2 regions of the Brevibacillus halotolerans genome follow, and region 1 is predicted to be linked to the other one. Evidence: a T-box and tRNA genes for the amino acid it is inferred to sense, from the RefSeq annotation. Region 1 holds a T-box; the other holds one or more tRNA genes.

The links. A T-box is a leader RNA that pairs with one kind of tRNA and senses whether it is charged. The one in region 1 lies ahead of thrS (threonine--tRNA ligase), so its partner is inferred to be a tRNA-Thr.
Region 2: it encodes a tRNA-Thr, which carries the amino acid that the T-box ahead of thrS (threonine--tRNA ligase) is inferred to sense. The anticodon was not compared.

Annotation. Positions count from the first base shown of each region.
Region 1 covers NZ_JAPTNK010000001.1:410,992-427,009, reverse strand. Annotated here, with positions in the region: gene thrS (threonine--tRNA ligase) at 309-2,222, opposite strand; T-box leader at 2,302-2,545, opposite strand; gene ytxC (putative sporulation protein YtxC) at 2,556-3,473, opposite strand; gene O0550_RS01840 (FAD:protein FMN transferase) at 3,657-4,709, opposite strand; gene O0550_RS01835 (NusG domain II-containing protein) at 4,964-5,350, shown strand; gene O0550_RS01830 (Gx transporter family protein) at 5,334-5,900, shown strand; gene O0550_RS01825 (ATP-binding cassette domain-containing protein) at 5,923-6,768, shown strand; gene O0550_RS01820 (ATP-binding cassette domain-containing protein) at 6,744-7,643, shown strand; gene O0550_RS01815 (energy-coupling factor transporter transmembrane component T family protein) at 7,637-8,467, shown strand; gene O0550_RS01810 (peptidase U32 family protein) at 8,451-10,385, shown strand; gene O0550_RS01805 (aspartate aminotransferase family protein) at 10,413-11,690, shown strand; gene O0550_RS01800 (menaquinone biosynthesis decarboxylase) at 11,718-13,172, shown strand; gene O0550_RS01795 (UbiA-like polyprenyltransferase) at 13,147-14,019, shown strand; gene O0550_RS01790 (helix-turn-helix domain-containing protein) at 14,539-15,813, shown strand; gene O0550_RS01785 (hypothetical protein) at 15,833-15,970, shown strand.
Region 2 covers NZ_JAPTNK010000013.1:102,511-118,528, forward strand. Annotated here, with positions in the region: gene O0550_RS16580 (MSMEG_1061 family FMN-dependent PPOX-type flavoprotein) at 1-531, shown strand, start outside; gene O0550_RS16585 (DMT family transporter) at 1,210-2,118, opposite strand; gene O0550_RS16590 (LysR family transcriptional regulator) at 2,218-3,084, shown strand; gene O0550_RS16595 (RNA polymerase sigma factor) at 3,375-3,971, shown strand; gene O0550_RS16600 (DUF4179 domain-containing protein) at 3,925-5,619, shown strand; gene O0550_RS16605 (alpha/beta hydrolase) at 5,797-6,651, shown strand; gene O0550_RS16610 (hypothetical protein) at 6,888-7,118, shown strand; gene O0550_RS16615 (hypothetical protein) at 7,526-7,846, opposite strand; gene O0550_RS16620 (YaiI/YqxD family protein) at 7,986-8,438, shown strand; gene O0550_RS16625 (phosphatase PAP2 family protein) at 8,441-9,100, shown strand; tRNA gene O0550_RS16630 (tRNA-Thr) at 9,273-9,345, shown strand; gene O0550_RS16635 (hypothetical protein) at 9,658-10,110, shown strand; gene O0550_RS16640 (YxcD family protein) at 10,098-10,397, shown strand; gene O0550_RS16645 (cytochrome d ubiquinol oxidase subunit II) at 10,469-11,497, opposite strand; gene O0550_RS16650 (cytochrome ubiquinol oxidase subunit I) at 11,494-12,816, opposite strand; tRNA gene O0550_RS16655 (tRNA-Gly) at 13,089-13,162, opposite strand; tRNA gene O0550_RS16660 (tRNA-Leu) at 13,172-13,258, opposite strand; gene O0550_RS16665 (aspartyl-phosphate phosphatase Spo0E family protein) at 13,901-14,068, shown strand; gene O0550_RS16670 (hypothetical protein) at 14,402-15,139, shown strand; gene O0550_RS16675 (hypothetical protein) at 15,284-15,532, opposite strand; gene O0550_RS16680 (hypothetical protein) at 15,607-15,729, shown strand; gene O0550_RS16685 (hypothetical protein) at 15,773-15,967, shown strand.

The DNA of each region.
Region 1 (16,018 bases):
TCGAGAGCAAAAACGGATAATAGAAAAGCTGTTCTTGCATAGTTGAAAGCTTTTCATAAGCATGTGGCGATCAATCATCATCAACCGCCACATACATAAAAATGCGGACGCTATAGCGCCCGCATTTAATCTCACCTTTAGCAAAACAACGAATCAATCGGAGGCTTTGCATACGTTAGACCCGTCAACTGTCCAGCTAGACGTCGATTCAGGTGAGAAGCTGGGCGCTTCTGCTTCAATCTCGAAATGTGAAGTTATCACACCCAGTAATTTTACATAACAATTAGGTGTTTGTCAAGCTTTGAACCTTATTTTCTCTCTAAAATCTCGTTTTGAAGATGAGCCAACACCTCAGCAACTGGCTTGCTGCCTAGATCGCCTTCTCCACGTTTGCGTACGGATAAAGCTCCCTCTTCCATCTCTTTTTCCCCGATAACCAGCATGTACGGGATTTTTTGCATTTGAGCTTCACGGATTTTGTAACCAATTTTTTCATTGCGAGAATCCAGTTCAACACGAATACCTGCTTGGAGCAATTGCTTGCGCACTTCCTCTGCATAAGGAACATGCACTTCGTTAATTGTCATCAAACGCGCTTGGATTGGTGCAAGCCAAGTTGGGAACGCTCCGCCATAGTGCTCCACTAGAATACCGATAAAGCGGTCTAGTGAACCATACATAGCACGGTGCAGGACAACTGGACGATGCTTTTCATTATCTTGACCAATGTAGCTTAGGTCGAATTTCTCAGGTAATTGGAAGTCTAGCTGAATTGTTCCGCATTGGTGACTGCGTTTCAGAGCATCTGTAATTTGGAAGTCAATTTTAGGACCATAGAATGCTCCATCGCCTTCATTGATTTCGTATTCCATTCCTAGCTCATCCAATACGTTTTTCAGAGAGTTCTCTGCAATTTCCCATAGCTCATCAGAACCCATGGAATCCTCTGGACGAGTAGATAGCTCTACACTGTATTTAAAGCCAAATACGCTGTAGATTCTATCAATAAGTTGGATCATGCCTTTGATTTCTGCTTCGATTTGATCAGGACGCACGAATACGTGTGCATCATCCTGACAGAACGTACGAACACGCAGCATACCATTTAGTGCCCCAGAGAACTCATGACGGTGTACCTGCCCAAATTCGGAATAACGAATCGGTAGATCGCGATAAGAATGCATCTCGTTTTTATAAATCAGCATGTGCCCTGGACAGTTCATCGGTTTAAGGGCAAACGTTGTATTGTCTACTTCAGAGAAATACATATTCTCATGGTAGTGATCCCAGTGACCAGATTGCTCCCATAAGCGTTGGTTCATCATGAATGGTGTACGAACTTCCTCGTATAAAGCTAAGTCCTGCAAACGACGTGAGAATTGCTCTAGCTCGTTGCGGATCGTCATACCATTTGGCAGATAGAAAGGCATACCTGGTGCTTCTTCAGAGAACATGTACAAGCTTAGTTCTTTTCCCAATTTACGATGATCACGTTTCTTCGCTTCTTCTAAGAAGTGCAAGTGTTCATCTAGTTCTGCCTTTTTCGGGAACGCTGTACCGTATACGCGTTGTAATACTTGGTTATCCGAGTTGCCACGCCAGTAAGCTCCTGCTACACTCATCAATTTGAACGCTTTGATTACACCAGTGGAAGGCAAATGCGGTCCACGGCATAGGTCAAAAAATTCACCCTGATGATACATTGTAATGACGGAACCCTCTGGTAAATCACGAATCAATTCTAGCTTCAAATGATCATTTAATTCGCCAAAAATGCGTAATGCTTCTTCACGACTTACTTCTTTACGCTCGATCTTCAAGTTTTCCTTGATGATCTTGTTCATTTCAGCTTCCAATTTGATTAAATCCTCAGGAGCTAAGCTAACAGGGATATCCATGTCGTAGTAAAAACCGTCTTCAATAACAGGACCAATCCCCAATTTCACATCGTTTCCAAATACACGCTTTACTGCCTGAGCTAGCAAATGGGCTGTACTGTGGCGGTATACCTCTAGGCCATCCTTTGTATCTAGCGTCACGATTTCCACGTTTGTATCTTCATGAATAGGTGTTGTTACATCTACAACTTTTCCATTTACTTTGCCTGCTATCGCTTTTTTCTTCAAGCTGGTGCTAATGGACCCTGCAATATCTTCAATTGTTACGCCCGCTTCGTATTCACGAATAGAGCCGTCTGGCAGAGTTACTTTTACTTGCGCCATTTTCATAACTTCCCTTCCGTATGTGTATCTTTTACCCGAGTCATCTCAGGCTTGAAAAAATAAAAAAACGCTCAATCCCAAAAGGGACGAGCGCTATTTCTCGTGGTACCACCCTAGTTCAGATTTATCCTCTAAAGTATGGATAAATCCCTCTACGTAAACGATAACGGCTTTTACACCGGCTAACCGATACTAGGCTAAATGCCGTTCCCAGTTGCTACTCGAAGGTGGTAAATCATTGTTCGCTGCGTGGTGAGCTTTCAGCCGGGGCTCTCCTCTCTATAACGCTAAAACAAGATTCTTGTCCTTCTCACTGTATTTGACTCTTATTACTTATGTATTATAGTGACTGGAGAATTGGAAGTCAAGATTTCCAGGAGTCGTTAAACAATGAGCACAACTCACACACGCTAATACACGATCTCCAAATACAGCCCGCATCGTTTGCATCAAAACGTTGCTATCTTCCACCCCGTGTATAACGATCTTTTCCGGTGCAAGCGCAATTAATGCACTCATGATATGATCCTCTTGTCGATCCGGTCTGAACCCTAAAATGGTATCTAATTGGCTTAGGTCTATTTTAGTATCGTCTTGATCGTACATAATGAATTCTTGCGTTTCCCGCAGCACAACATGAACGAGCGGATAACGATGCTCCTGTTTCGATACAAAAAAGCGCAGTAATTCGACAAACTCCTGATATTCCTTATCCTGCTGATATTGCTGCAATCCCATTTCAAAGGCCTTGTCCAACAGGATACGATAATTTTTCAAGCGGAATTTCACAAAACCTTCCAAATATAGGTACTGTTCTTCATCCAGATAGCGGAATACCTGTTCGTAAATGGCCGCCTTGCGCGTAGATCGGTTCATATTTTCCCGTACTTCGTCTAACTCATGGAATACAAATTGAATATAAGGATAAATTTCGTCAAACTTATGAATAAACGCTCCTTTTGCTTTTCGTTTTAAAAAGGTGCGCAACAATTCTACTTCTATAACCTGCACAGTCCATTCAGTAACCAGTAAAGCAACAAAGGAAGCCATATATTCCAGGGTCTCACAGGTATACTCTTCCCGTGACCAACTCACAAAACGAAACTGCGTATGACATCCATGCTCCTCTACTCGACATTCAATGCGAACAGGGGATGTATCTATTTTCTCCTGCATGCTCTGGAGAATATGGCAGAACCTCTCAATGTAATGTTGGTTTGTTGTTTGTAGGAATACGGATACTGTTTGCACGTGGTTCACCCCCCACCCGTTTATACAATCAGTATATGCCCAAGCCTTGGCGATATACTTTTAAACCATTGGAAAAACCATCAAACGAACGCTACGTTCATCTGACGGTTTTATCGAGTAAAAAGGGTGCTAGCAAACTGCAAATATTTTATTTTTGTGACTCATGAAAATCTCAGTCTTTATTTAATTAGCCATTTTATACTGTTCATTTGTCAATTCCCAATTGCCTTTTAATCCGCTGGTAATGTAGACATTTTTGTCTTTTGTAATAAAAATCGCCTCGACATGGGGCAAGCTTTCCATAAATGACATGCCTTTTTCAAGCCCTAATGCAAAACCGGTCGTTGACAATGCGTCTGCATCGGCAGATTCATTCGTGATAACGCTAACGCTAAACAAATGATTGTCCACAGGAAATCCTGTAGCTGGATTTAATATATGGTGATAATGCTTACCATTTTCTTCAAAATAACGTTCATAAATTCCTGAGGTAACCACTGTCTTATTGATAACCTTCAATTTTCCTAATTGATTTCCACGGTTGCGATCAGGATCTTGAATCCCAATCACCCAATCCTTTCCATCCGGTTTCTTTCCCAATGCTAATATATTTCCACCTAAATCAATAATGGCACTGTTAAAGCCTTTTTCTGTTAAATAGGCAGCAATTTGGTCAGCAGCATATCCTTTGCCTATTCCACCTAGATCAATCGCCATGCCCGGCTGTTTTAAAAACACCGTTCTTTTCGCATCATCTAAGACGATTTGACGATAATCAATCACCTGTAATGCCTCTTTAAGCTTCTCCTCGGAAGGTACCTTAGCATTATCCTGCCCAATATTCCATAAACTCACTAATGGCCCGATCGCTGGATCAAACTTTCCTTCTGATAGCTCTGCAAATTTCACGGCTTTCTTGATGACTCCATACGTCTCCTCAGATACAGGAACTGCTTGTTTTCCCGCTTGTTCATTGATTCGATAAACCTCACTGCCTTGCAAGGTGCGGCTTAAATGGAATTCGATTTCTTTCATGCGGGCTTCCAGTTCCTTAAAATGCTTGTCTGTCACTTGGTCATCATATACACGTACAGTCACAATCGTGTCATAAATAAAAAAGCTTTCAGAATGTGGTTGGATTGCATTTTTCACAATTTCTTCATCAGGTTTAGAGGCACAGCCATTTACGATGAGACTGAATAGTAAAAAAAACAGAAGCGCAAATTTGGGTTTCATGTTGCCAGTCCTCCGCTGTCTTTTCCCGTTTCGAGCCAAAAGTAAGGTCATTACGGGAGTTTTACCCGCTCTTATCCAAAGAATCACTCTTGTAAACGTAGACTTTCGGACAAAAGTGAACGTGGCGCATTATACCACTAGGATAATATTTTGGAAAGGAAGAGTATCACACCTCCATATTTTAGATCGTGTATAATACGTATTGACACCGCATGTTTAGAAAATGAGAAAAAATGATAACAGGAGACAAAAACATGAAACGAGCGGATTTTATTTTAATTGGCATTGTGCTCGTCGTGGCCCTGGCTTTTCTTGTGCCTCGTTCGTTTGGTACAGATTCAAGTGAAAAAATGCACAATGTCCATAAAGTAGCAAAGATTACCGTAAATAACCAATTATACAAAACCATTGAACTTACCAAAGAAGAACAAACCATTAAGGTTGATACCGAGCACGGCCAAAATATCCTGAAGATACATGATTATGGCATAGAAATGGTTGATGCTGATTGTGATGATAAGGTTTGCCTATCCTTCGGGTTTATCACTGATCCTAGTCAAACCATCGTTTGCTTGCCTCATCGCGTATTGGTGGAAATCGTTTCAGATGAAGGAGCTGACGTAGATGGCCTTGCCAAATAATTCTTCACAGGTAAATACCCAATCACAGGCATTAAAAAAAGCAGTGATTATCGCCATCTTCGCTGCAGTATCTGTGGTGCTTGGATTGATCGAATCAACCCTCCCCATTAACTTACAGTTGCCCGGGGCCAAGCTTGGACTAGCTAACATCATGGTACTTTCCTGCCTGTATTTTTTATCTGGTAAGGACGCCTTTACCCTGATCATCTTAAAAACACTGTTAACAGCCATGATTTTAGGTACGTTCTCCAGTTTTTTATTTAGTTTTTTTGGTGCTGTATTTAGCTTCATCGTTATGTTCGGATTAATGAAGCTAACCGGAAAATCCTTTAGCCTGATCGGGATTAGTATTCTAGGTGGGGTGGCACATAATATTGGGCAGTTAACTGCGGCTGTACTTATTTTTCAGACAAGCAAAATATTTTATTATCTGCCAGCCTTACTCATCACAGGAATTCTTACCGGAGTATTTATTGGTATTGCTGTCCGTTATTTAATTCGTTCTTTATCCAAGATGGCTTTATTTCAGCCTTACGTTCCAGTCGACTAAGAATCAGTACATCCGAAAGCAGGTGAAGGCGTTGTCCCAGCAACCATTGATTCAGCTTGAATCGGTTTCGTTTCAATTTCCAAATCAGCCTCCGCTTCTCACAGATATTTCTTTGCAAATCAAGCACGGGGAACGCGTCGCCATCGTAGGGCATAACGGGTGTGGAAAGTCCACTTTAGTTAAATTGCTGAATGGTCTGCTTCGACATACGGGAGGAGAAATTAGTGTGGGAGGGCAAGCTTTATCGGATGACAGCTTGCCGAGTATTCGCCGGCAGATTGGTATGGTCTTTCAAAATCCTGAAAATCAATTTGTTGGAACAACAGTTGCTGATGATATTCTGTTTGGTCTAGAAAATATGTGCTTGGAACGCTCTGTTATGCACGATAGATTAACCCACTACGCTGAAAAATTACATATTACGCCTTTTTTACATAAACATCCAGATGAGCTATCTGGTGGACAAAAACAACGAGTGGCGATCGCCTCCATACTTGTCATGCAGCCCGGGATCATCATTTTTGACGAGGCTACCTCAATGCTTGATGAAACAGCAAAAAACCAGATCGGAAAACTAATCGATGAATTACATTTGGAAGGCGCTTACACAAGCTTGTCCATCACCCATGATGCAGAAGAAATCTTAGCGGCTGATCGAGTAATAGCTCTATCTGGTGGGAGATTACTGGCTGACACTACACCCCTTGAATTATTTTCCCAACCAGATTGGATTGCTGCTTGCCATCTCGATTTGCCTTTTACTTTGGCAGTAAGTCAGTTGATTCATGATTTACATCCAGAAATACCTGTTCATTCAGACGAACAAGCTTTGATGGAGGACTTATGGCGATTCACTTTCATGAAGTAACCTACTCGTATCAACTTGGAAATTTGTTTCAGGAAACTGCTTTGGACAATATCGATGTAGGATTTCCTAGCGGCTCGTTTATAGCCATTATCGGGCCTAGCGGCTGTGGAAAATCAACTTTATTACAGCATATGAATGGCATTTTATTACCCACGAAGGGGGACGTTCACATTCTTGATCATGTAATTACCCCGCACCGTTCGAAAAAAGGGATTCGCCAACTTCGGCAACGCGTTGGACTTATTTTTCAATTTCCAGAGCATCAAATGTTTGCTGATTCAGTAGAGAAGGAAATTGTGTTTGGTCCCAAAAACTACGGGGCCTCCCCCTCACAAGCAAGAGCATTAGCAGTTCAGGCTCTACATCAAGTGAATTTAGATACAGAGCTTTTAGATAAGAATCCGTTTCAATTAAGCAGTGGTCAAATGCGTAAAGTCGCTATTGCCTCTATACTCGCTATGAACCCGGACATCCTTGTATTAGATGAGCCAACCGCTACCTTGGATTGTAAAAGTCGGCATGAGCTTCTACAGCTTTTGCATCATCTATGTAAACAGGAGCACAAGACCGTTATCATGGTAACTCATCGATTGGAGGAAGTTCTATCTTACTGCGACCGGGTGGTCATTATGCAGGAGGGCAAAGTTGCCTTTCAAGGTGAGACACATGAGTTACGTGAGCAAACAGATATTTTGGCCATACTAGGGATTACGATTCCTGCTCAGCTTCGTTTTCAGCACGCTTTTCGCCAAAGATTTCCCGAACTCCCGTTGCCTACAGATCAATCTGTACAGGGCTGGGCTAGGTATCTTGGAGAACGTAAGATACATCTTCGGGAAGATATGAAACAACAAGCGGGTGATCCATCATGTTAAACAAAGTGATGTTTGGACGCTACATTGACACAAATAGCTGGCTTCATCGCTTAGACCCGCGTTCCAAGCTACTCGGGATGTTTCTGTTTGTTCTTTTAATTATGATGACTAATTCCTTACTTGCATGCATAGCTGTTTTTCTATTCGCTATAGGCATTATGGCAAGTAGTCGAATACCTTTTGGCTTTTTCGTAAAAGCTGTCAAACCGTTACGGTTTCTCATTTTATTCTTATTTTTGTTCCAGCTTTTCTTTATAAAGGAAGGGCGCTTTTTGCTATCCATCGGCCCATTTTCTTTTTATGCGGAAGGAGTACGCCTTGCCTGTATGACAGCTTGGCGCATGATCTTATTACTCGCATTCACCTCTTTATTAACCTTTACAACCAAACCTTTATCGTTAGCAAAAGGAGTGGAAGGAATTTTACAGCCATTTCGTTTTACTGGCATCTCACCTGAAAAACTAGGGTTAATGATCAGCATTTCTCTGCGCTTTATCCCAACCATTTTTGAAGAAACACAGAAAATCATGAAAGCTCAGGCTTCCCGTGGTGCCGATGTAGCCGACTTGCCTTGGCGCGAAAAAGGCAAAATGCTCTTATCGCTGTTGGTACCTGTTACCGTAAGCTCATTTCGCCGAGCAGAAGACCTGGTCTATTCGATGGAAGCTCGCGGGTATGTGCTAGGCGCTCCTCGAATCCCGTATGAAATGTTGAAGTGGAAGCGCCAAGATTCAATCTTTTTAGGTTTGTTGCTGGCAATAAATATCCTTGTAGGATTCATTTTAAATGATTGTGGAGGTCTTACCTATGGCTCGTTATTTTAATGGCAAAGAAATTGAATTATTAGCACCTGCTGGAACATTTGAGATTTTTACAACAATTGTAGAAACCAATTGTGATGCGATCTATTGCGGCGGACCCGTCCTTAATATGCGAATGATGCGTAAAGGCTATAACCTGACTCATGAGGAATTGGAGCGAGCTATCCAAATCGCCCATGAAAAGGGTAAGCGTGTTTATATTACGGTAAATAATTTATTTGACGAGGCTGATCTGGAAGAAGCGAAAACATATCTACGCTTTCTCGACAGCATTCGCCCAGATGCTCTCATTGTTCAGGATATGGCCATTTTCCCATTAATTCAGGAACAAGAGCTAACAGTACCTCTCCACTCCTCTGTCATGATGAACGTACACAATTTAGAAATGATCAAAGCCTTACAAACATTGGGTGTAACACGTATCGTTGCATCCCGTGAAATGGATTTGCAAACAGCTAAACAGCTACAAGCCTTGACCAAAATGGAATTTGAATACTTTGTGCATGGTGACATGTGTACGGTTCATGGTGCGAACTGCTTATTCAGCTCGATGCTATTTGGTAACAGCAGTAACCGTGGACGGTGTATGAAGCCTTGCCGGTGGGACTACCGCGTGAAGAAGGATGGCTATGTCTTCCCAACAGAATATCCGCTAGCAGCTAAGGATATGTACATGTACGAGCATATACCAGAGTTAATTGAAGCTGGAATTACTTCATTTAAAATGGAAGGTCGCATGCGAGACGCGGAATTTCTAGTTACGCTAATCAACAGCTACGGCGATGCTATTGACCGTTACATCCAAGATCCAATCGGGTTTGATCGTTGCAAAGATAAACAAAGCTTATTTGAAAATCGTAAACGGGACTTTAGTACAGGATATGCCTTTGGTACGCCTGGACTTGATTACATTAATCGACGCTACGAGGGTACGGGTAAATTTTATAGCACGGGAAAAGTCTTTAGTACACCAACAGAAGAACGCGAAATTCGTGATCAACGCATAGAAGCACTACAAAACGCTTTCCAAGAATATCAGTACCGATCATCCTCTGCAAAAGCAAAGGGAGAATTATGTGTTCGTGTAAACAATCAGGAGCAGGCGGAAATGGCGATCGCTGAGGGAGTGGAGCACATCTATTTAGCTGGAGATGTTTTCTTGCCTGATCTGCCATTTACGAAAGAACAGATAAAACACCTTGTAGCTATAAAAGGCAACAGCAAGATTTACTTGGGTATGCCACGCATGATGTTTGGTCTGCAATTTGATCAATACAATCATTTCTTATCTACATTAGATGTAGAAATAGACGGGTTGGTAGCTACGAATATTGGAGCTATGTATACATGTAAACCATATCATCTGCCAATGATTGGAGACTTATCACTTAACCTGTATAACCATAAAGCAATTGAGCTTTATCAACAATTCGGATTGACACGTGCATTCGCTTCCATTGAGCTGAAGCAGAAAAACCTAGCCGAGCTCATTTTGCATTCACCATTGCCTGTTGAAGTATTAGTGCATGGCACTCCTGTTGTGATGTATCTAGAGCACGATCTATATGCAAATACCCGTGTGCTGGAGCCAATTGCCCAAGAGGATAACAAACATGTGGATAACAAATATCTCGTTTTATTAACAGATAAAGGCGAAAATCCTGTGTATTGCGATCAGTTTGGACGAAATCATTTGACCACAGCAAAGGAGCTTTGTCTCCTGCCCCTAGTAAAAGACTTACTGGCTGTTGGTGTTAGTCATTTCCGTATTGAGGGCGCTAGCTATACGACTGAGCAATTACAAAGCATTATCCGTATGTATCGGGAGGCTTTACATCAGCCACAACGATCTATGCAGATCTACGAAAGAGCAATTCCTGTCCATGCAGGATATACGCTTGGCACCCTATCCTTTGACTAAACCATTTATAAAAAGGAGCAAAAAGATATGACTACGTACCTAGGGCCATCTGGCATTTTAGATAAGCGCAAAGAATATTTCTATCCGTGCACCGCTCATTTCTATGAAAGACCCCCTCAGCTAGTACGAGGTGACATGCAATATTTATACGACAGCACCGGCAAAGCGTATACAGACTTTTTCTCCGGGGTGTCCGTAGTCGCATGCGGCCATTGCAATCCGGCAATTACGGCAGCAACGATCAAGCAACTGGAAACATTACAGCATACATGCACCATCTATTTAACGGAACCAAATGTAGCGCTGGCTGAAAAAATGGCAAGCATCCTGCCTGGAAATATGAAGCGAACCTTCTTTGTAAACAGTGGTTCGGAAGCAAATGAGGCTGCTTTAACACTCGCTCGTCTCGCTACTGGCAAAAAGGAATTTATGGCATTGGAATCTGGCTTACATGGCCGGACATTCTTAACCATGAGCGTAACTGGAATTCCCATGTGGCGTTCTGACAACTATTTAGAGGAAGGAGTCAGTTTTATTCCTCGCCCTTATGATCCTAATCTGAATGAACAAGAAGCAGTAGAACGCTCTCTATCAGCTCTGCGGAAGGTGCTGGAGGAAAAAGGAGATCGCATCGCTGCCATGATTGTAGAACCCATGCAAGGCAATGGCGGTATTGTTCCTGCCCCGCTCTCCTACTTCACAGAGGTAAAGAAGCTATTGGAGAAGCATCATGTCCTGTTGATCGCAGATGAAATACAAACTGGGTTTGGCCGTACAGGCAAAATGTTCGCCATTGATCATTACGGCATTGTTCCAGATATCTTAACTATGGCAAAAGCGTTAGGGAATGGCGTGCCAATTGCCGCTTTTGCCACAACTGACGAAATTGCGGCTCATTATAACCGCCCTTCTGCTTCTACGCTTGGAGGTAATCCCGTTTCGTCTATGACGGCTCTCGCTGTCCTCTCCTATATTGAGAATGAACAACTAATAGCTCGTGCAGAACAGCTCGGTAAGCAGTTAAAAGAAGGGTTGCTTTTCATTCAGACAGCTTATCGAGCAGCTATTACGGATGTCCGTGGTCTTGGCCTGATGATCGGTATGGAGCTTTATGCCAATGAACCTGAGAAAGCAGCTCCTCTTGTTGATTCCATTTTAGAGGAAATGAAAGATCGTGGCTTTATCATTGGAAAGAATGGTGTAAATCGCAACGTAATCGCCTTCCAGCCTCCCCTAGTCATCACTGAACAAGATATTACAAACATGCTGGAGGCATTAGCAGACACCCTCAAACGATTACTCTAATATCTAAACTTACTGGAGGAGCATACTGTGGCATACGATAATTTACGCGCGTTTATAAAAGACCTACAGGATCAGGGGGAGCTTCACACGATTGACACTCAAGTCGATAGTTATTTAGAAATTACGGAGATTACTGATCGTATTTCCAAACAGTATGGCAAGGCTTTATTGTTCACCAACGTAAAAAATTCTCCGTACCCAGTGTTAATTAACAGTATGGGGACGGATAAACGCATGAGCATGGCTTTAGGCGTGCAGGATTATGATCAGGTTGCAGAAGAAATGCAAAATTTTATGGATTTGGCTAATTACAAGGGGTTATGGAATCAGCTCAAAATGGCCCCTGACCTATACAAGCTATCCAAAATTTTTCCTAAAAAAGTAGCATCTGCTCCTTGCCAGGAGGTAATAGAGGAACCTGACCTGACACAGCTTCCCGTTCTTCATTGTTGGCCAAAGGACGCAGGTCGATTCGTTACACTACCATTGGTAATTACGAAGGACCCTGAAACAGGACAACAAAACATGGGGATGTACCGTCTTCAGGTTTATGATAAAAACACGACAGGTATGCATTGGCATTTACACAAGGACGGCAAGGAAATCTATGAAAAATATCGCAGATTAGGGTATAAACGCATGCCTGTATCAGTCGCCCTTGGTGGTGACCCGGCATTAATCTACTCGGCTACCGCTCCTTTACCAAAGATGATTGATGAAATGCTATTTGCTGGTTATCTGCGCAAGAAACCGATCGAGGTTGTGAAATGCATAACAAATGAGCTATATGTTCCTGCTGAAGCCGAATTTATTTTGGAAGGCTATGTGGAATTAGATGAAAGGCGCTTGGAAGGCCCTTTTGGTGATCACACGGGCTACTATTCACTAGCAGACATGTATCCAGTCTTTCATGTGGAGAAGGTGACACGCCGTACCTCGCCAATCTACCCCACAACAATTGTGGGTCAACCACCTATGGAGGATTGCTATATAGGAAAAGCTACAGAGCGTGTATTTTTGCCATTAATGAAATTGATGCTACCAGAAATCGTGGATATGCATTTACCATTTGAGGGAGTGTTTCATAACTGCGCTATTGTTTCAATCAAAAAAGCATTCCCGAAACATGCTCAAAAAGTCATGTATGGCTTGTGGGGCATGGGACAGATGATGTACACCAAAATGATTATCATAGTAGATGAAAATATAGACCCTCACGATGTTTCCAAAGTAATGTGGAAAGTGTTTAACAATATCGATCCTAAAAGAGACCTTGTCATAACAGAGGGCCCTCTGGATGCTCTCGATCACTCTTCCCCAACCGCTTACTATGGTCACCGCCTTGGTATCGATGCTACTAAGAAATGGCCAAGTGAAGGTCATACCCGCGAATGGCCCGATGATATAGAGATGTCTGACGAAGTGAAGAGAATGGTCGATGCGAAATGGAGGGAGTATGGTTTTGAAAACGATCCTTCATAAAACCCGCATGTTCGGAGAGCTTGTTATGTTCTCCCACACATTGTTCTCGCTCCCCTTTGCCATCATTGCAATGGTATGGGCAGCCGAGGGACTGGCCCCCGCTCAGGTATTGATTTGGTCATTGGTGGCATTGGTAGCGGCGCGAAATGGAGCTAATGCCTTTAACCGTCTCGTGGATCAAGAATTTGATGGCAAAAACCCACGCACAAGCCATCGCCATCTGCCACAACGCTTGTTACACGAAAAAGAAGTGATCACTTTTATTCTCATAAACTATGCAGTCTTTATTTTTGCTTCTTCTATGTTAAATCCGTTGTGTCTGCTATTGTCGCCCGTAGCCATTTTATTGATCTCTTCTTATTCTTACACGAAACGCTTTACGTGGCTGAGCCACTTATATTTAGGCTTTACCATCGCGTCTGCTCCCATTGGGGCTTGGTTTGCAGTAACCGGTGAGATTGCATTTGTCCCATTTGTACTGGGGACCATCGTGATGCTATGGATTGCTGGCTTTGACATCATTTACGCTACGCAGGATATTGAATTTGACCGCAAGGAAGGGCTATGGTCTATCCCAAGCTATTTCGGGCTGCAAACAGCACTGTGGATCGCACGAGGCCTACATTTCATCATGATTCTATTGCTGTTATTCCTATTTTTCTATCAAAATTTGGGCTTTGTTTATCTAGTGGGCTTAACAATCTCGACCGTACTGCTTTTAACCGAGCATAAAATAATCAAACCTGCTAATCGAAGCCTCATGAAAGTGGCCTCCTATAAACTGAATCAAGTAATTAGTATGGTTATTTTGATCTGCACCTTAGTTGATTTTTACATGATGAGCTAATTTATCGAAAACTCTCAGGGGGATTGCGGTGCTCTTTTTAGATGTCAAGGTAGGAAAGGGTACTACTTAATGACCTCCAGAGAGTTTTTGATCTTCTCCTCTACCTCCCCTATTGATCTTTCCGAATGAAGACCTACGAAAAAAATTCAAAGTAGTGATGGATGGTCGGGAATTGATTGAGAAGGAATGGAAACAGTTAGTTGCGAAATAATACGGTTTCTTTAATTAAAAAGATATTAACCTTAGAAATATATTACGAAAGAAGAAAAACTTATAAATTGAAGCACCATAAGCGCTATACAATGAACATATAAAACACCTTGCACCCTATTATGAACTGACAAGGAAAAACACCTCCCTGAATCGTAAATAACAATTTGGCGGAGGTATTTTATTTTTTGAAAGATATTCTCAGAGAACCATTACATAATTTTATTCATATTTACATAATTATACAATTAAGTTAGAATGTTAAGAAATATCATGCTTTATTAAATTCAGGAAGGGGAATAGCTTAACATGGCTGAAAGTTTAACTTTCACAACACTGGGGGAACTGATAAAAGGAAAAAGAACAGAATTAGGTGTAAGCCTATCGGAATTAGGAAGAGTGTCAGGAGTAAGTAAAGGAGTTATTTCCAAAATAGAAACGGGAGAAACAAGACGCCCGGAGCTAAAGACTTTAAAATCACTTTCAGAAGCTTTGGAAATTCCTTACGAAGAGATTATGGATCGCTATATTGATATAGAACATCGGATAGATATTCTAGGTGAATTGCTTTTTGAATCGATTGAACTTTCTAACAACCCATTGATTACTAAGGTATCACAACAGATCATGGAGTCCCCTAACGAGGATACATATATAATATTACAACATCTCTATGATCTTAGTAGTACTGTAGCTGACAATGAGGCAAAGTTAACTATATACGATGTCATTATAAAGTACGCAAGATTACATGGTGTACCTAAGTATATAGCAAAGGGTTTATTACAAAAATACTTCATAGAAAGTCAAAACCTAAAAAAGAAAGAAGAGTCGTTTAAAAGCGGTGAAGAGATTCTATATTACACAGATTTCTTAGACCAAGAGGAGAAAATCAATTTTTACTATCTAATGGCTTTTGATGCACATGGTATAGGAAAATATGAGCAATGTATTAAGCTAGGTAAAATGGGACATGCCGAAGATACAACTGATAATGAGGTAAAAGAGCGTGTAGCTTTAGCAATTTGTAATGCTTATTCCAGAATGGGCAACTATACTGCTTTGGAGGAACATCTTAATAGGTATGCTGAACTAAACTTTGACTTTGTTATAAAACGTATTAAATATTATCGTGCGATAATCCTGTCAAATACTGGTCAAGAATTCGAAGCAATTCCCTTGCTAAAAGAATGTGTTGAGGAAGCAGAAGATAATCACCGATTACATCGAGTAAATGATTTATTAGAGGTTCTTCTTAAAGTTAACGACTTGTACACTGCTCAACAGATTCTTGATAAAGAGGAAAAAAATACATTTGTTAAGCTTTTCACAGCTTACAAGATTTCAGAATTAGGTAAATACTATAGATTAAAGGGAACATTTCTTGTTAGAAACGGTTTATTTAATCAAGGTATGGAATCATATTTAAAAGCTATGGATTTCTACAGTAAAATTAATGACCGTAGCGGTATAATGAAATGTTCTGAAAAAGTTTACGCTCATCATAATGAGCAAAGTAAAGTAATGGAATTAGGACTTCTGAAAAGATTACAAGAAGTATATAATGTGGTAAATAAAGGTTAAACAAAGGAGGGAGAAGAAGTTGAAAAAATATCTGACCATAATTGCAACTGTTTCTTTTGTAATTTGCTCTCTTTTTACTGTAGCAAGCTTCTTGGATTTCGAGAAATACGGAGAACAGCAAAGTGCAAAAACATTCCATGATGATCCACAAGGTTAATAGTAAAGGACCACAATAAACCGATTTTATTTAAAGGACGCCAATATT
Region 2 (16,018 bases), on a different contig from region 1:
CAATCCTTTATTACACACGCTCCTTTCATTTGTGTCGGCACCAGTCAAATGCAAGGAGGAGCTGATATATCGCCCAAGGGTGATCCGGCGGGCTTTGTACAAATACTAGATGAACGTACCATTTTGATTCCCGATCGTCCTGGTAACAAAATTTGCGATAATTTTGAGAATATACTTGTTAATCCATCTATATGTGTTCTCTTTTTTGTTCCAGGTGTAGATCATATCCTCCATGTTCAAGGCAAAGCTTCTATTGTAAAGGAAGCCAAAATATTAGAATCTCTCTCAATAGCAGGAAAACGCCCGGCGCTAGGAATATGGATAGAACTTCAACAAGTGACCTTAGCTTACTCGCAAGCAATGGTAGATGCAGGAATATGGAATCCGGCTAATCAAATAGATCGAAAGACGTTCCCAACGATGGGAGAGATGGTGATGAAACAACTAGCTCATTCAAAATTAACAAAGGGAATGAGCGCCAAGGCCTTTGATGACATGGTCAGCCAAGAGTACAAGCAGCATTTATATTAAGTGGGGATGAATCGGATAGGTGCTACTGACCGACTTTTACAATTAGGTAGCAGGAAACGAAAATTTTTAAAAGAGATGAGCTGCTACTGCCTCGGCATCATCAACTTCCAACACACGTAAGGACTTTGCAGGTGGGGCAGGGAGAGTTGAGGGTGGACGTTTTTTGCTAATCCCGAAAGGAGGAGCGATCCCTTCTAGGAGAAATCCTGATAGCATCCACTACTAATATGACAAGTCTAAAGACAGAAGATAGAGTTATCGTTGATGGCGGACAGGTGGGTGTTCGCCTTCTATATTTTAGGGCATTATAGCTTCGACGTTAAAAGTAAAATGTTTAATCCGGAGAAAAATTTATGAAATGTTACTAACACGTGCTAAAGCACGATCTATCCTAAACATTACAGAACGGATGCTACTGCTTTGAAGTAATACTAATGGTGTCATTGTTCGTTCCGGTTGGCGTTCGGCGTTGTAATCATATCGGTATGACGCGCATTCTGTAAATTTAGGATAGATACATACTTTATAAGCCAGGGGTAACATAGAGCTTACTTACATACCTCTCCCTTTATATGCTGGCTACTTTTTTGTAAAATAATGCTTTTTTCACTGATATACAATATATTTACTTTTTTAAAAATATTTAGTGAAACAGTACAGTAGAAAGAGCAAGCTAGCTTATCGATGCATCGCAAATTTTGACGTTTTGCCAATACGTTTCGGCTTAAAATTAACCAAAACGATGCTTCCAGTAATCAATAAAAGTCCAACAATCAGCTTATATGTCACCTGTTCATGTAAGAAAAGCACGCTGAACATGACGGAGATGAGTGGAATGAGAAAGGTAAAAGCGCCCACCTTACTGGCTTCGATTGTTGCGAGCAGTTGAAAATAAACTAGCCAGCCCAATGCAATGACGAAAATTGAGATAAAAAGAGTAACAATGATAAACGAGGTATTCCAAGCAATATCAGACCAGCTCTCAATGGCTGAACCTGAACCAAGCATGACGATGCCGCCAATTGTAATTTGTAGGGCCGTCATCCAAACAGAGTCGACCTGAGCTGCTGTTTTTTTCGTATAAACCGTCCCACAGGCCCAGCTAATGGCAGAGGCGATAGCGAATAGAATCCCCCATGCTGACATATTCCCAGTAAACCCATCGGTAGTTAGTGAGGCAACGCCGAAAAATCCGAGTAAAAGACCGAGAATTTTTAATCCGTACATGGATTCTCCAAGCCAAATCCAGGAAAAAACCCCGAGTAGCACAGGCTGAAGGAATACGATAGCCGAGAACAATCCGGCAGGCATGTACTGTAAGCCAATGGTTTGAAAGCCATAGTAGAGTATGATGTTCAAAGCTGAGGAAATGAGATAGATATGCCACGTTCCTTTTAAATGAAGCTGTTTTCGTTTCCATACAGCAAAGGAAATGAGAAGAAGGCCGCCGATAAATGTCCTCAAGCCAGCGAACAGCAGTGGCGGGGTATAGGTTAATGCGTATTTGGAAAGCGGCCAATTAACGCCCCACATAAGAACCAAAAATGCGAGATATAGACCTGCCTTTATACGAGATTGTTGAAGCATGTATATGTCACTCCTTGTCTTGGTGTCATTGTACATGATAAAATGATTTCTCATATAAATAAAATGAATGTTTTTTATGGGGGGCATATCATTTTTGTTATGACACATGCACAAATAGAGTTATTCGTCAAAATTGCGGATACTGGGAGCTTCACCAAAGCAGGTCTAGAACTAAATATGACGCAGCCTGCCGTCAGTCGTGCCATCTCTACACTTGAAGCGGAGCTGGATGTAACTCTTCTGATTCGGGATCGGAAAAACGGTATTATGCTTACCGATGTGGGAAAACGAATTTTAGTTTTATTTCGGGATATTTTACAGTCCTTCGAAAAAGTACACCAAGAAATTGCAAGTGAAAAAGGTCTTGAAATCGGCACGATACGTGTGGGTGCATTTCCAGTGGCGTCTGCTCACTTTTTACCCAAAATAATTAAGGTCATGGCTGAACAATATCCTCAGTTGGAGTTTGTGATCTATGAAGGAACCATCGATGAAATTAAAGAGTGGCTAGAAACCCGGGTAATCGATGTTGGTTTAATTATCCCACCGGACGATGAATTTGAAACGATACCGATATTTCGAGAGAGAATGTATGCGGTGATAAGAGATGACCATCCCCTGCAAAATCGCCCAGTTATCTCTGTCAAAGATTTGAGCAACGAGCCGTTGATTAGCTGTAAATCAGGTTACGAGCCGCCTATTGTTGACTTGTTTAATCGAGCACGAGTAGACCTGAGGATTCGATTTGTGGTCAGAAACGTCAACTCAGCGCTAAGTATGGTACAGGAGGGACTTGGAATTGCGGTGCTGTCGGAATTATCGCTTTGGGCGCTTCCGCCTAATGTTCTCAAAAAAGAACTGGAGCCAGAAGCATTTAGAGACATCCGTTTGGCAGTTCCTTCATTGAAGGAGTCTTCCAATGCCGTTCAAACGTTTATCCAAACGGCACGAAAGCTCTTTGCCTAAAGCTTTTAAAAGGGGGCTGATTGCTGTACAGATAAAGCAAAGGAGTGAGGAATACCAGCCTCACTCCTTTTATTATGCAAGATAGGGTTTAAATAAGGATTATCCATTAATGTTCAGTTTTTTTGTCGCAATAGAATCGGGTATCTTTCGCGAAAATAGTTCAAATTATAATGTTTTGAAAAATTTTTTGAAAATTTTAAGAGGGGTCTCCTTTATTTTTCGTTATATATAAATGAACAGACAAAAAGGTAAGAGCTGCGCAGCCCCTTTTTGGAATGGGAGGATAGTCAATGCAGGAAGATGAGGAGATTATAGAGCAAATCTTACAGGGCAACAAAGAAATCTATGCTCAAATTATTCATAAATATAAGGGTAAAGTGGCTTCCATCCTTACGAAAATGCTAGGTCATTCATCAAATATACAAGACATTGTTCAAGAGATTTTTATTAAGGCATACTACCATTTGCCAGAATATCAATCACAACAAAAATTTTCGGCATGGCTATATCGTATCTCCATTAATCGTGGACTAGATGAGGTACGCATGCGAAAAAGAACCCCGTTAGTTAGTGACCTAACCTTTGAAATAATGGATAGCTATACACCTGAAAAAGCCTATCTGGACAAGGAGCAAAAAGAGTTTTTGCAGCATCTTTTATTACGTGTTGACGACGAGTATCAAACCATTCTTGAGATGCACTATATTCAGGATTTAAGCTACAAAGAAATTAGTGAAAAATTATGTGTATCGATGAGTACGGTAAGAATGCGGCTTTCTTATGCTAGAAAAAAGGTAAAGGATGAATTTATTCGGATGAACAAAAGGGGGGAGTTTATTTATGAAGTGCCTGAGCCAAGAGCATCTGATAGCATACATGCACGATAAGCTTCCTGCAACGAAGAGAGAGCAACTAGAAAAACATCTGGATTATTGTAGCGATTGTCAAAAACAGCTAGAGCAATTTGTTAATGAATTGGATAGCATTGGTGATGACGGATGGATAGTCGATTCGTTTTCAGAAACGTTTGAACAAGACATCATAAATAAAATCCACCCTTATCCGGTAAGTGTGTTGAAACAATCAGTCCCACATAAGTTGTCTCCAAAAATGAATTGGAAAAAAAGGAGTATAGACATAATGAAAAAAATGACGATTACGGTAGCTGGATTGGCATTGGTTGTATCTTTAGGAACGCTTGTTTCTCCTACTTTTGCTACCTATGTAAGTGGATTGTATACCGGTCAGACAGATGCTGGTATACATGTTGTTTCGACGAAAAACAGCTTATTTTCTGACTACAAGAAAGCTGATAAAGGTCTTATACATGCTATACAAAAAGGATATTCAAAACCTTTGGATTTGTCTGTTACAGATCAAGGGCTTACTTTTGAAGTAAAAGAGGTTCTAGCCGATCCCTTGCGAATTGCCATGGTTATTGGTGTAAAGGATAGCAAGGGAAATCGTTTAGATGCAAGCGAGTTGTATGATGAAGAGGAAATTAGCTTGAAGGATAAAAAGGGAAATGTATTGAAGCCGAATCAGGAGCTTGCTAATGATCCTCTTTATAAGCAGGAATCAGATTTTTGGGCTTACAATATACATGGTGATTATATCGTGCTAGAGCGGACACTATTCGATTTTTATGGGAAAGAAAATGCTTTACCAGATGAAATGAACGTTGAACTTACTGTGAAAAAATTAGGTGAAACGAATGGGAATTGGAAAATACAGGTTCCGATTGAGATTGAAAAGGCCAAAGAGGCAACAAAAATGAAAAAGATTAACCAGGAATATACCAGTCCTCAGGGATTAAAGATTAGTTTGAAAGAGGTCGTTTTTGCTCCAAGTGGTACTCAGCTTATTATGGAGACAACAGCTAAGGGGGCAGATAAAGAGTTTACCTATGAGCTTGTTGATGAACAAGGAAAGAATATGGCTGTATGGGAAAGTCCTTACTTAAGAGGAACGCCTCCTGTTGATGAGCCTCTTTCTGAAAAGAATGGAAGCAGTAATAAAAATGTATTAGATTCTCTCACAGAGCGTATTAAATTAGCAGAAGGATCAGATAGATGGTTCCATACGTTTACCCCTACTTCAGAGAAAATGTCCTTTAGGCTTACCTCACTCTTTCTACGTGAGACAGCCAATTTTCAGGCGAAATTGAACATAGAGAAGCTACAAAAAGAACCTATAAAAGTTGAGGGGCAAGGGAATCTCTTCCGTTTTACAAAGTATAATCAAGACGAAAAAGCAGTGAAGGGGGGAAGTAGTATTGATTTTGAAGCGGTTTTCCCAAAAGATTTCATAAACGTGAGTGGATGGAAAATCAAGGATGAAACTGGGGAACGAATAAATAAGGTTTTCCACTCTGAGAAGACAACGATCACCCCAAATGGAAATGTCCAATTACAAGGGAAGCTGATATTTGATAATAAAGGCAAGCTTCCAAAAGAGCTTACCATTTCCTATGATAAAGTGTTAAAACAAAACCACAATGTACAGTGGGAAGTGCCTTTTCATCTAGAGAAATAATGCTAATCGCTACAATAAGTCATATTACCGTTATGTCAAGCTGTCCAATTTGGACGGCTTTTTTTCTTGAAGAAGCAATCTTTAGTAACCGGGTAACATTTTTTCTAAGTTCCCACTTTCGTACACTAGGCATATGGTATAGGCAAAAGCAACAAAACAAGAAGCAGGTGACCAAAAATGTACGAAGGTCTAAGAGAAAACCCGTTTTATCCTGAAGGCGATCTTGGAAAAATGTCATGGCAGCCGTATCCTCACCAGCATTTCAATTATCCTTATCCAGATAATTATCCTGACTCTTCTCCTATTACCTTTGTTTTAGTTCACGGTTCTTGGGGGGATTGCAGCTATTGGCATAATACAGTCGAGGAACTGTATCAGATGGGTAACTCAGTTTATACTCCAAATTTACCGGGACATGGTAGCGATACAAATAAAGCGGTAACTCACGAAGATTATGTTAGGTCCGTCGTTGATTTTATAGAGAAGAGAAATTTATGTAATATTGTTCTTGTCGGGCATAGCTTCGGGGGAACGGTTATTTCTAAAGTGGCAGAACAGATTCCCAAGCGGATTAGACGGTTGGTGTTTATGGACGCGTTCGTTGTACGGAATGGCTATAGTGTCGCGGACGAGATACCACCCGAGGGAAAGGCTCTCTGGGAGGAGCTTGCTCAAAAATCACCTGACAATACAATTATGCTACCTTTTCTAAATTGGCGGGAAACGTTTATGAATACAGCCGATCTTGAACTGGCTACAGAGATTTATCAAACCGTCACACCAGAACCAGCGGGGCCATTATTTCAAAAGCTGGATCTGTCGGTATTCGATAGCTTGGATATTCCCAAAAGCTACTACTACCTCACAGAGGATATAGCGGTTCCACAAGGGGAGCAGTATGGATGGCATCCACACATGTCCAACCGACTTGGATTGTTTCGGTTAATTAAATCAAAAGGGGATCATATGACATCCTTTTATACCATGCCGTCCATGATTGCAAAAAATCTGGTCAGAGCAGGTAGAGATTAATGAAAATGTAAGGTATTTTTGCTCATTACTTGATCTATTTTGCTTGGCTTATTCCAAATTGTTTTGGAGTAAGTCTTTTTTGTAAAAAAAATTTATTTTCCCTATAAGATTTTTACTTCATTTTGAATAGCAAGGATAGAAGGATTTTACGTAAAGATTTTCTCTTTACCAACGCTCCATTTAATGCCATAATGTCGCCATACAGTGTCAATAATAGACAGGAGTGAAATGAAAGAATGAAACGCATTACTTTTCAAACCCCGAATGAGCTTGCCGATTATGGACGTGAGCGCGATGTAGCAATTACTGTGGAATATCGCGATGAAAATGGAAAGCAACGTCAAGTGATCCTATCTGATGAACGTTTAGCCGAAATTGGAGAGTATTTGGCAAAACCAAATGCTATGGCGTATTTTAAAGAGGAGAAAATCTTCTATGAAGTAAATGCTGCATGGCTTCGAGCCTGATAAAAGTAGCACGTTGTATCTGAATACATACTCGATATGGCGTTTTTGTGGGTTTATAGCGCTGTTTATTTGGTTGGATGTACGTCCAACCTCAGCTTTATATTGACTGAATATTCTGTTGATAATAGAAGGCTGGGATTTAGCATTACAAGTCTTGAACACATGAAGCGGAAACCCTTTGAAAGCGAACAGAAAAAAATTAGTTTGAAAATCGGAGCGATTCTTCTCTTGCTTTCGTGAAAAAGTAGTCATAAAACCCATTTTCCCTTTGATAGAAAGGTTCAATGGGTATTTTTGTTTTTATTAGGTATTAGTGATCATGTCGTATAAAAAACGTACGAAACACATAGCTTGATACATATTTTCATACACAAAAAGCCGATCTGCTTAGCCTAAGTATAGAAATATCACCCGTGTATTTCAGTCGGTTCAAAATCCTGCTGAATACGAAACCAAATGTTTAGATCATTGATTGCACTCGCTAACTCAGCTATTTCAGAATTAAGCTCACACGAACGTTCAAAATCCTCTTCCAGATAGAGCTCCGCTTGTTTTTGGTTAATAACAGCTTCAAGAGCGATCACGCGATCTGGTATTCTAGAACGAATTTCTTCCCATTTCAACAAGATATCGGCCCTCTCAGCAGGATCGTATTCTTCCCATTCCAAATAGAAAAAGGGAATGAGAATGCCAAGCCGCTCCTCATGTTTGAATTCATAACGTACCACGTATCTGACTCCCTTCAGCAAAGCATGCTATAATTATCGTATACGAAAAAGAGCAAATAATATAGAGCTATGCTACATAAAACTGCATATATAGAAAAGCTGATGTATGCAGGACACAGTTATATGAAAGGAATATAATATGAATCAAAAATCTAGAGTCTTAATAGATGCAGATGCTTGTCCCAAAAAGGCTCTCCAGATAGCAGTCGAGCTATGTCAACTATACGGCTATGAGCTGATCACCTTCGCTAGCTATAACCATCAATTTCAGCATGATAATCATGTGGTTGTAGATGCAGGCTCACAAGCAGTGGATATTCGTTTAACGAATGAAGCGAAAGCAGGCGATATCGTGGTGACACAGGATATTGGTTTGGGCGCTATGGTAATGGGGAAGGGGGCCAGAGCCCTGACACCACATGGTAAAATTTTCACTTCAGATAACATTACATTTGATTTAGAAGTACGTAATGAAAAGGCGAGATTCCGACGTGGCGGTGGACGAACAAAAGGACCGCACGCTAGAACTCCAATGGACGACCAACATTTCCGGGAAGCACTGACGCACCTGATACAGGGGGGAGGCGAGTAGTGATGAAAAAAGACAGGATGCAAGACGCCTCACCCTTTCATAGCAGGTTTTCTCTATTGATAGCAGCTATTTTATTTATCGCTTTCTTTTGGATAACCTATCTGGTCATTGGGCTCGGTTCTCATGTGATGGATGAATGGGGCATCATGATGAGTAAGGAAGTACGCAAGCCCTACTTAACGATTATTATGCATGCTATTACCCAATTGGGAGATGTGTACATTTTAGTGATTGTGGTAGTCCTGTTTGTCACAGGCTGGTGGAAAAAGCATCGGATAGAGTCCTGGTTTTTTCTAGGAACGCTTGCTTTTGGGTTTTTAGGAAAAGAAATTCTAAAAAGAACGATTATGCGCGAGCGGCCTTTTGATGTAAATTTGATTGATCTTCCTTCCTCATGGTCCTTCCCTAGTGGGCATACGACCTTTAGTACCTTATTTTTTGGAATGGGAGCCTATTTGCTATGGAAGCATCAGCGTGGGCGTACAAACGCATGGATTTGGCCGATGATAGGCATTGCCATTCCTTTATTGGTTGGATGCAGCCGAATTTATTTAGGAGTGCATTTCTTCAGTGATGTTGTGGCAGCTTGGTTATATTCTGCGGGATGTATCATTGTATCAGCCTATTTGTATGAAAGAAGACAGGTACGAGCTCTAAATTAGGTAAGGATGAAAAAAAGAAGTGGCCAAACGAACTCTGTTGACATATAAATGGGAAGTATGGTAGGGTAAATATTAATTGTTGCATTTATCTGACTATTACTCAGTAGCTCAATGGTGGAGCAACCGGCTGTTAACCAGTAGGCTGGCGGTTCGAGTCCTGCTGAGGAGCCATGCTCCTGTAGCTCAGTCGGTAGAGCGTTTCCATAGTAAGGAAGAGGTCGCAGGTTCGATTCCTGTCGGGTGCATTCCTTTCTCCGTTATAGATTGATGAGGCGTGACCTAGCAGGGTAGCGTCTCTTTTTATTGAGAAAATTATTTTTTACAGTTTCACCGTTGCTTTTTTCTGGAAAAAAGCGAAATCTGTGTTACAATGATATGCATAAACACTTATATTGTGTTGGTATGCATCAGCCCGCAAAAGAGTTGTTACTTTTGAGAACGATACACGGCTGGAAGAGTCATTCTTCTTTAAAAAACTTCTTATATGGTGAAACCTTTTACCTGTCTGATCGTATACCTTACTTGTCAGTCGAAAAGAGAGGGGAATACATTTTATTATGAAAAGAAACAAGCTATTGATGGTCTTCATGGCATTAGCATTAATGTTTACGACCGTTGGAATAAACGCTCATGAAGTAGACGCAAAGCGCGGTGGTGGATACAAGTCTGGTTCGAAATCATTCCAACCTACACAAAGTACAACTACTCCGAAATCTAATGCAAAGCAAGATCAAAACGTAAACAGCAAAACAAACACTACTGCACCAGCAGCAAATACTGCTAGCAAAAGCGGCGGTTTCATGAAAGGCTTATTGTTTGGTGGATTGGCAGGTATGTTGTTTGGTGGTCTGTTAGGTCACCTAGGTGGTTTTGGAGCGTTTGCGGCTGCATTATTGAATATCCTGATGCTAGTAGGGATTGTCTTGCTGGTGGTTCGTCTCTTCCAGATGGTGCGAAATAATAAAAACAATAATAAATATAAGGAACAGGAAAACCGATGGAAACAATAAGACTATTAGAACAGGACCTTATTAATGCAATTTGTCTTTACATTGCTGAGAAAAGAGAGATCGAACCTAATCAGGTAAATGTCGAACTGATGTGGGATGAGGAATATGGTTATTCTGCCGAAGTGAATGCGAACGGGCGAGAGCAGGTTTTAATTGAGGCCAATATGCTAGAGGCCCTGCGCAAGTACTTGCGTGATCAGATGGAACTAGATCCATTTTCAGCTCGCATTCAGCTAGATATTGATGATGAAGAGGGCATGATCGCTCTTGTATCCTACAACGAATGATAAAAAGCCACGTGGAGCTTCTACACTCTGCGTGGCTTTTTGCGTGTGTAACTACATTTTTAGGTAGCCTATTACGACTTTTTGGCTTCTCTTGTATCATTCATAAATAAACGCCAGAAGTATAGAAAGCCCGGAGTAAGAATAGCAAATCCTACGATGTAGACAACAAACATAGCTCGAAAATTATTCGGATGTGTGAAGCCTGATTCGATCGTAACATTTGGATAAACTAAATAAGGAAGATGAGCTACACCATAGGCATAGCTGGCTAACAGGTACTGAATGATAGCAGCAATGGTAGCGAAGCGTGGGAAGCTAAGCCAGCCTTTTCGTCTAGATGTAGCATATAACGATGCGTAAGAGAGTAGGAAAAAGCCAGCAGAAGCGACGAGCCAGCCAGTCTGAGAACGCAAATTGGCATAAATCCAAGAGGCCTCGCTGGACATGGTAATTACGACCGCAATGGCCAGCACAATTGTGATAGGGCCTACAATCCGAGCATCTCTGCGATAAATTTGAAATGCTTCCCGTTCGCCAAGAACATTGGAAAAATCGGCTAGCAAAAGTGAGGAAAGAAAAAGAGTACTAGTAATCGCCAGCCCAATATACATATATTCATGTGGACTAGAAAACAGTCTGAGTAGCTGAAGCTGTTCGTAGCCGTTTTCAAGTGTAATAAAGCCGCCCTGTGTGATTGGCAATACACTGATTAATAGGGCAGGAATCAAGATACCCGTAATGCCTGAGATGATCGACATCATTTTACGATAATCCTCTACTACATGAGAAAAAACCAAGAAGGCACTTCGCAACAACAGCAAGAGCAATATTAAACTGCCAGGTATAATCAATACAGTGCCTAACGTATAGGTAGCTCCTGGGAAAAAGGTAACAAGTGCTATGACGATCAGTACGATAAAGACATTCGTTACTTCCCAAGAGGGAGAAAGATAACGATTAGCGATTTGGGTTGCTTTGGTCTGATCGCGATCCCGATAAATCATAGACCAAAAGCCCGCACCAAAGTCGATGGAAGCAGCGACCGAATAGATAAAGACGAACCCCCACAGCATGGTAACTGCAATAATGGTATCACTCATGCTTCTCCCTCCAAGCTGATGGGATGTCGGCGGAAATAATAACGGAAGACTAGGATTGTTGCGATAGCCATGAACAGATAGATTCCTAAGAATAACAGAAATAGCGCACCTAAGCCCTGTGACTGGGTAGTAGCATCTGCTGTTTTCATCACACGATATAAAATCCATGGCTGACGTCCGGTACATGCGAAAATCCAGCCAGCCTCAATACCTAGCATAGATAAAGGTCCACTTAGGACAAAAATCCACAATACCCATCGAGGATAATGAGAATGCTTGAGCCATTTTTTCCAAACAAAACCGATAAAACCAACAAAAATGAGTGCGCCACCAACCAACACCATAAAATTAAAGAGGGTATGGACAAAGAGTGGAGGCCATTCGTCCCGCGGGAAATCATTTAGCCCTACGACCACCTCATTTGGTGTATTTCCCGCTAGCACACTTAGCACCCAAGGAATTTCAAGTCCATATTTTACTTGCTGTGTCGCCTCATCCGTGATTCCTCCGATAACAAGAGGAGCATGGGACTGTGTCTCAAATAAACCCTCTGCCGCGGCCAATTTTTCTGGTTGATATTGATGCAAATGCTGAGCAGAATCATGTCCATTGATCCCTGTCAGTAAGGAAAATGTACCACCGATGACCAGCCCCATTAATAAGGCTTTTTGATGAAAGGCATATTCACGAGACGTTTTATTGACCTTCAGCATTTTATAGGCCGCGATCGATGCAATGACAAACGCACCTGTCATATAGGCGGAAACAACGACATGCCCGGCTGTAACAAAAAAGCTAGGGTTAAAAAATGCTTTCCAAGGGTCGACGTCAACCACTTCTCCATTGACCAAATGAAAGCCGGTCGGAGTCCCTTCAAAGGCGTGAACATTGGTAATGAGCACAGCGGAAGCAGTGGCCCCAATTAAAACAAGTAGTACACTTACAATTCGCATTTTGGGAGAGAGACGGTGTGCTGCATATACATAAATAGATAAAAATAAGGCTTCTAAAAAAAAGGCAAAGATTTCAATTTGAAAGGGGAGAGAGATAACCTTGCCGACGACTTCCATAAAACCGGGCCATAGTAAGGATAATTGCACACCTGAGATCGTTCCAGAGGGAATAGCGATCCCAAGTAAAATGGCCTGACCCTTGGTCCAGCGCTTTGCCATTAGGGAATAGTCGGCGTCCTTTGTGCGCTGATACAACAGCTCTGCGATTAAAATCATTAACGGCAAGCCAACGCCAAGCGAAGCAAAAATAATATGAAAGCCCATCGTCATACCAAAGGTGCTTCTGGCGATCAGAATTTGATCCATATCCCAACAACCTTTCTCCGTAACAAGTTCCTCCTTACCTTTGCATTTTTTTCCTGTTATTATGCATGAAGGTTGGAAAAAGGCTCCATTTGGCTTTCAATATTAATCCCACCATCGCTATATCTAGCGTTCTAAAATATCAAACATTCAATGTTGTAATTACTTATTAGTCCCCAATTTGCTCTTACTAGGTATAGTTATGAAAAAAGTAGGTAACAGATAAAAATAAAAAAGACCTTGTTAACAAGGTCTTTTACGATGGTTATATTGTATGGAGCGGGTGATGGGAATCGAACCCACGCGACCAGCTTGGAAGGCTGGAGTTCTACCATTGAACTACACCCGCATATATGATTGGTGCGGACAAGAGGACTTGAACCTCCACGGTGTTGCCACCACTAGAACCTGAATCTAGCGCGTCTGCCAATTCCGCCATGACCGCAAAATTAGTGCGTTTTCTAGCGTTGTGACCGCGTTTTTTTTCGACGTCCTGTAATAGATCGTTCTGGCAACCGTTAGGCTATAACGCTGGACTATCGCACTATTACGGAATAGACTCTACAAAAGCACGCCTCGCAACTGACAAAATCTATTTTAAACCAAACGGACTACACCTGTCAATATCCGAATTATTCCGAAATATCAACGCATTTTTCTAACGTGAAGGTGAGGTCAGTTGAGGACAGCTAAATGATTAAGGTCTAATCTCGTTCTTCGTGGCTGGCGTTCTTTTTTGTTCAGAAACTTTCGAATTGTACTTAATACGCTGTCACTGTAAACTATAGGAAGAGGTTTGACTATAACCATGATTTTTCAAGGCGCTATTAATTAGCGTCTTTTTTTGTGAAAATTTTGTAATTTATTGTCGGAATTTGAAGAACGTTTCATTTTTTTTATTCCACATCAAATATCGAAACGGCATGGTAAAATAATCCACAGGAGGAAGAAAGGAGGGTTGGAATTGTTTTTCTTATAACTCAAAGGGACGTTCCCTAGTCGCCATACTAACTGGAACGCCCCACCATCATGAATAACAAAAATTGTTATTCGAATTAATTGTATCACTCAAATAAAGGAATGTGAAATGGAAAATACCCAATCGAAAGATGATCTACAGAAGCTTATAGAAATCCTCCGCCAAGAACTAGAACAGTTATACTTCAAAAAAGGCTCATTTCTACACCCAACCGTACTACAACTGAGCCAACAACTAGATGAGTACATCGTAATCTTACAGAAGCATAGACGCTAGTTGGTCGATATGAATAAGCTGTACGGGAAACTTTACAAAGCCCAGTAGGGGGAATAATTATAAAGCCGTGGTTCAGCTATTCATTGAAGACCTCTTAGGAGGTTAGTATGGGGTGACTCCCATCGAGACAGTGATCATGCAAGAAGAATCAGAAAACAAAAACTAAGACAAAGTGGTTAGCACATCGTCTAGGACTGAAAAGTAAGCCAGAGATGTAGACGTTTTTCTCGAAACAAGAAATAGTAAACCTAAAAAGTCCATAAAACGAACCAAATTCCAGAAAATATGTTAATATTTTAATATTAGCTTATTAGTATCGTTGGGGAGGATAGTATGAAAAAAAAGACTCTTGCTTCATTAGCAACACTTTTTGTATTATCTGTAACAGTCTTTTCGGGGTTAGGGTTATCAGGTGTAAGTGCGAAAAAACATGAAACACCAAATGAAGATTTTGTCTACCTGAATGAGCAACCAGTTAAGACTAATGAGGTTATCTATGCAACTCCTGAAAACCAGGAAGAATTAGTAAAAAAATACGGTTTGGAAAAACCTTCTCAAACAGCTAAGTTACGATCAATACGAGTAATTGATACGCCTGCAGAAATGGAACAAAAACACGGAAATGAACACAAAAATAAAACATTAGCTCTTGGGGGATATCGTTTTGAAAAAGAGAAAACCAAAAATGTAGATGGATCAGACGAAATTGCCCGGGGTAAATATTTTTGTAACAAAAAGTCAGGTTCTTGCAAGGCAGAAATCGCTTTATCAGCAAATGAAGATGTAAGTGTAGAACTTAATGCAACATTCGGAGCAAGCTATAATGATGTAGTATCTTCAGAGTTCGGGTATTCGGTAGGAAGTACTGTAGGTGTTTCAACAACAGTAAATGTACAAAATGAATCAATACCTGCTAAAAAGACTTGGATTGTTGTGGGATACCCAGTATATAAATCTACTTTCTTCAAGCTTTACGATGACTCTATTTTTGGCTCAAGATATATTGGAAGCGGAACATTTATGGTTCCTAAAAGATCAAGTTTAGCTGTTACAGATTGGATTCAAGGTTAAACCCTAGGTTTGATTCTGAATATAAGCATTACGTAAAAAGACGTCCGAACCTAAATTCGGACGTTTGTTCTTTTATTATCATTATTTATTCCTTTTCATGAAACAAAAATTACTTATTCTGCGGCTCCTGTCCACTAGCAATCCTTACCCAATCAGAGCCCGTTCCCCAAGATATTGAGTCAGATTCTTCATTCCCATTGCATCACTAACTTTCCATTGTGTTTTGAATAACCCGCAAAGTAGCAACTTATTGATAACCACGTTATATTCGTATTGAGCGTCAGTAATTGCAAGTGTCGAATATACTTCGAGTGATTTTCGGCTTTCGTGGCCATCTGACAGATCCCCCCTATCCTCTAGCGCTTTTCGTACCATAGAGCGTGTTACTAGCAATTAACCTACTCCTTCTTATACGAAATCGAGGGCGAGATGAGTCCTATCTACTTGCAGACGTGGGATATAGCTAGGTGTCTAGCAATCGGGCTACTTGTATGCTGGCATATGTATCGAATGGAGAAAAGAATGGCAATACAAACAAAGAGAGTAGCTATCTAATGCTTGCTGATTTTTTTCCGCTGATGTCGATTTAACTCAGAAATTCGGGGTAAAAAGAGATAGAAGAGTAAACAAAAATTGAAACGAAATGGTCTCCTCATACGTATGGATATATATAATACTACCGGAGTAGGAATTCTGGTTGAAAGCGAGGGACATAAGGTGGAAGATAAAAAGAAAATTCGCCACATGTTATTCTTCACTGGTTCATTCGGGTTTGCTGTCTTCGCTATGGTTGTTGTCACCGAGATTATTCGTGTCTCCATGCACTAGTCTCATACTCAAAAAGCGAATATCGAACGTAAAAGTGACTCGGATAGAAAG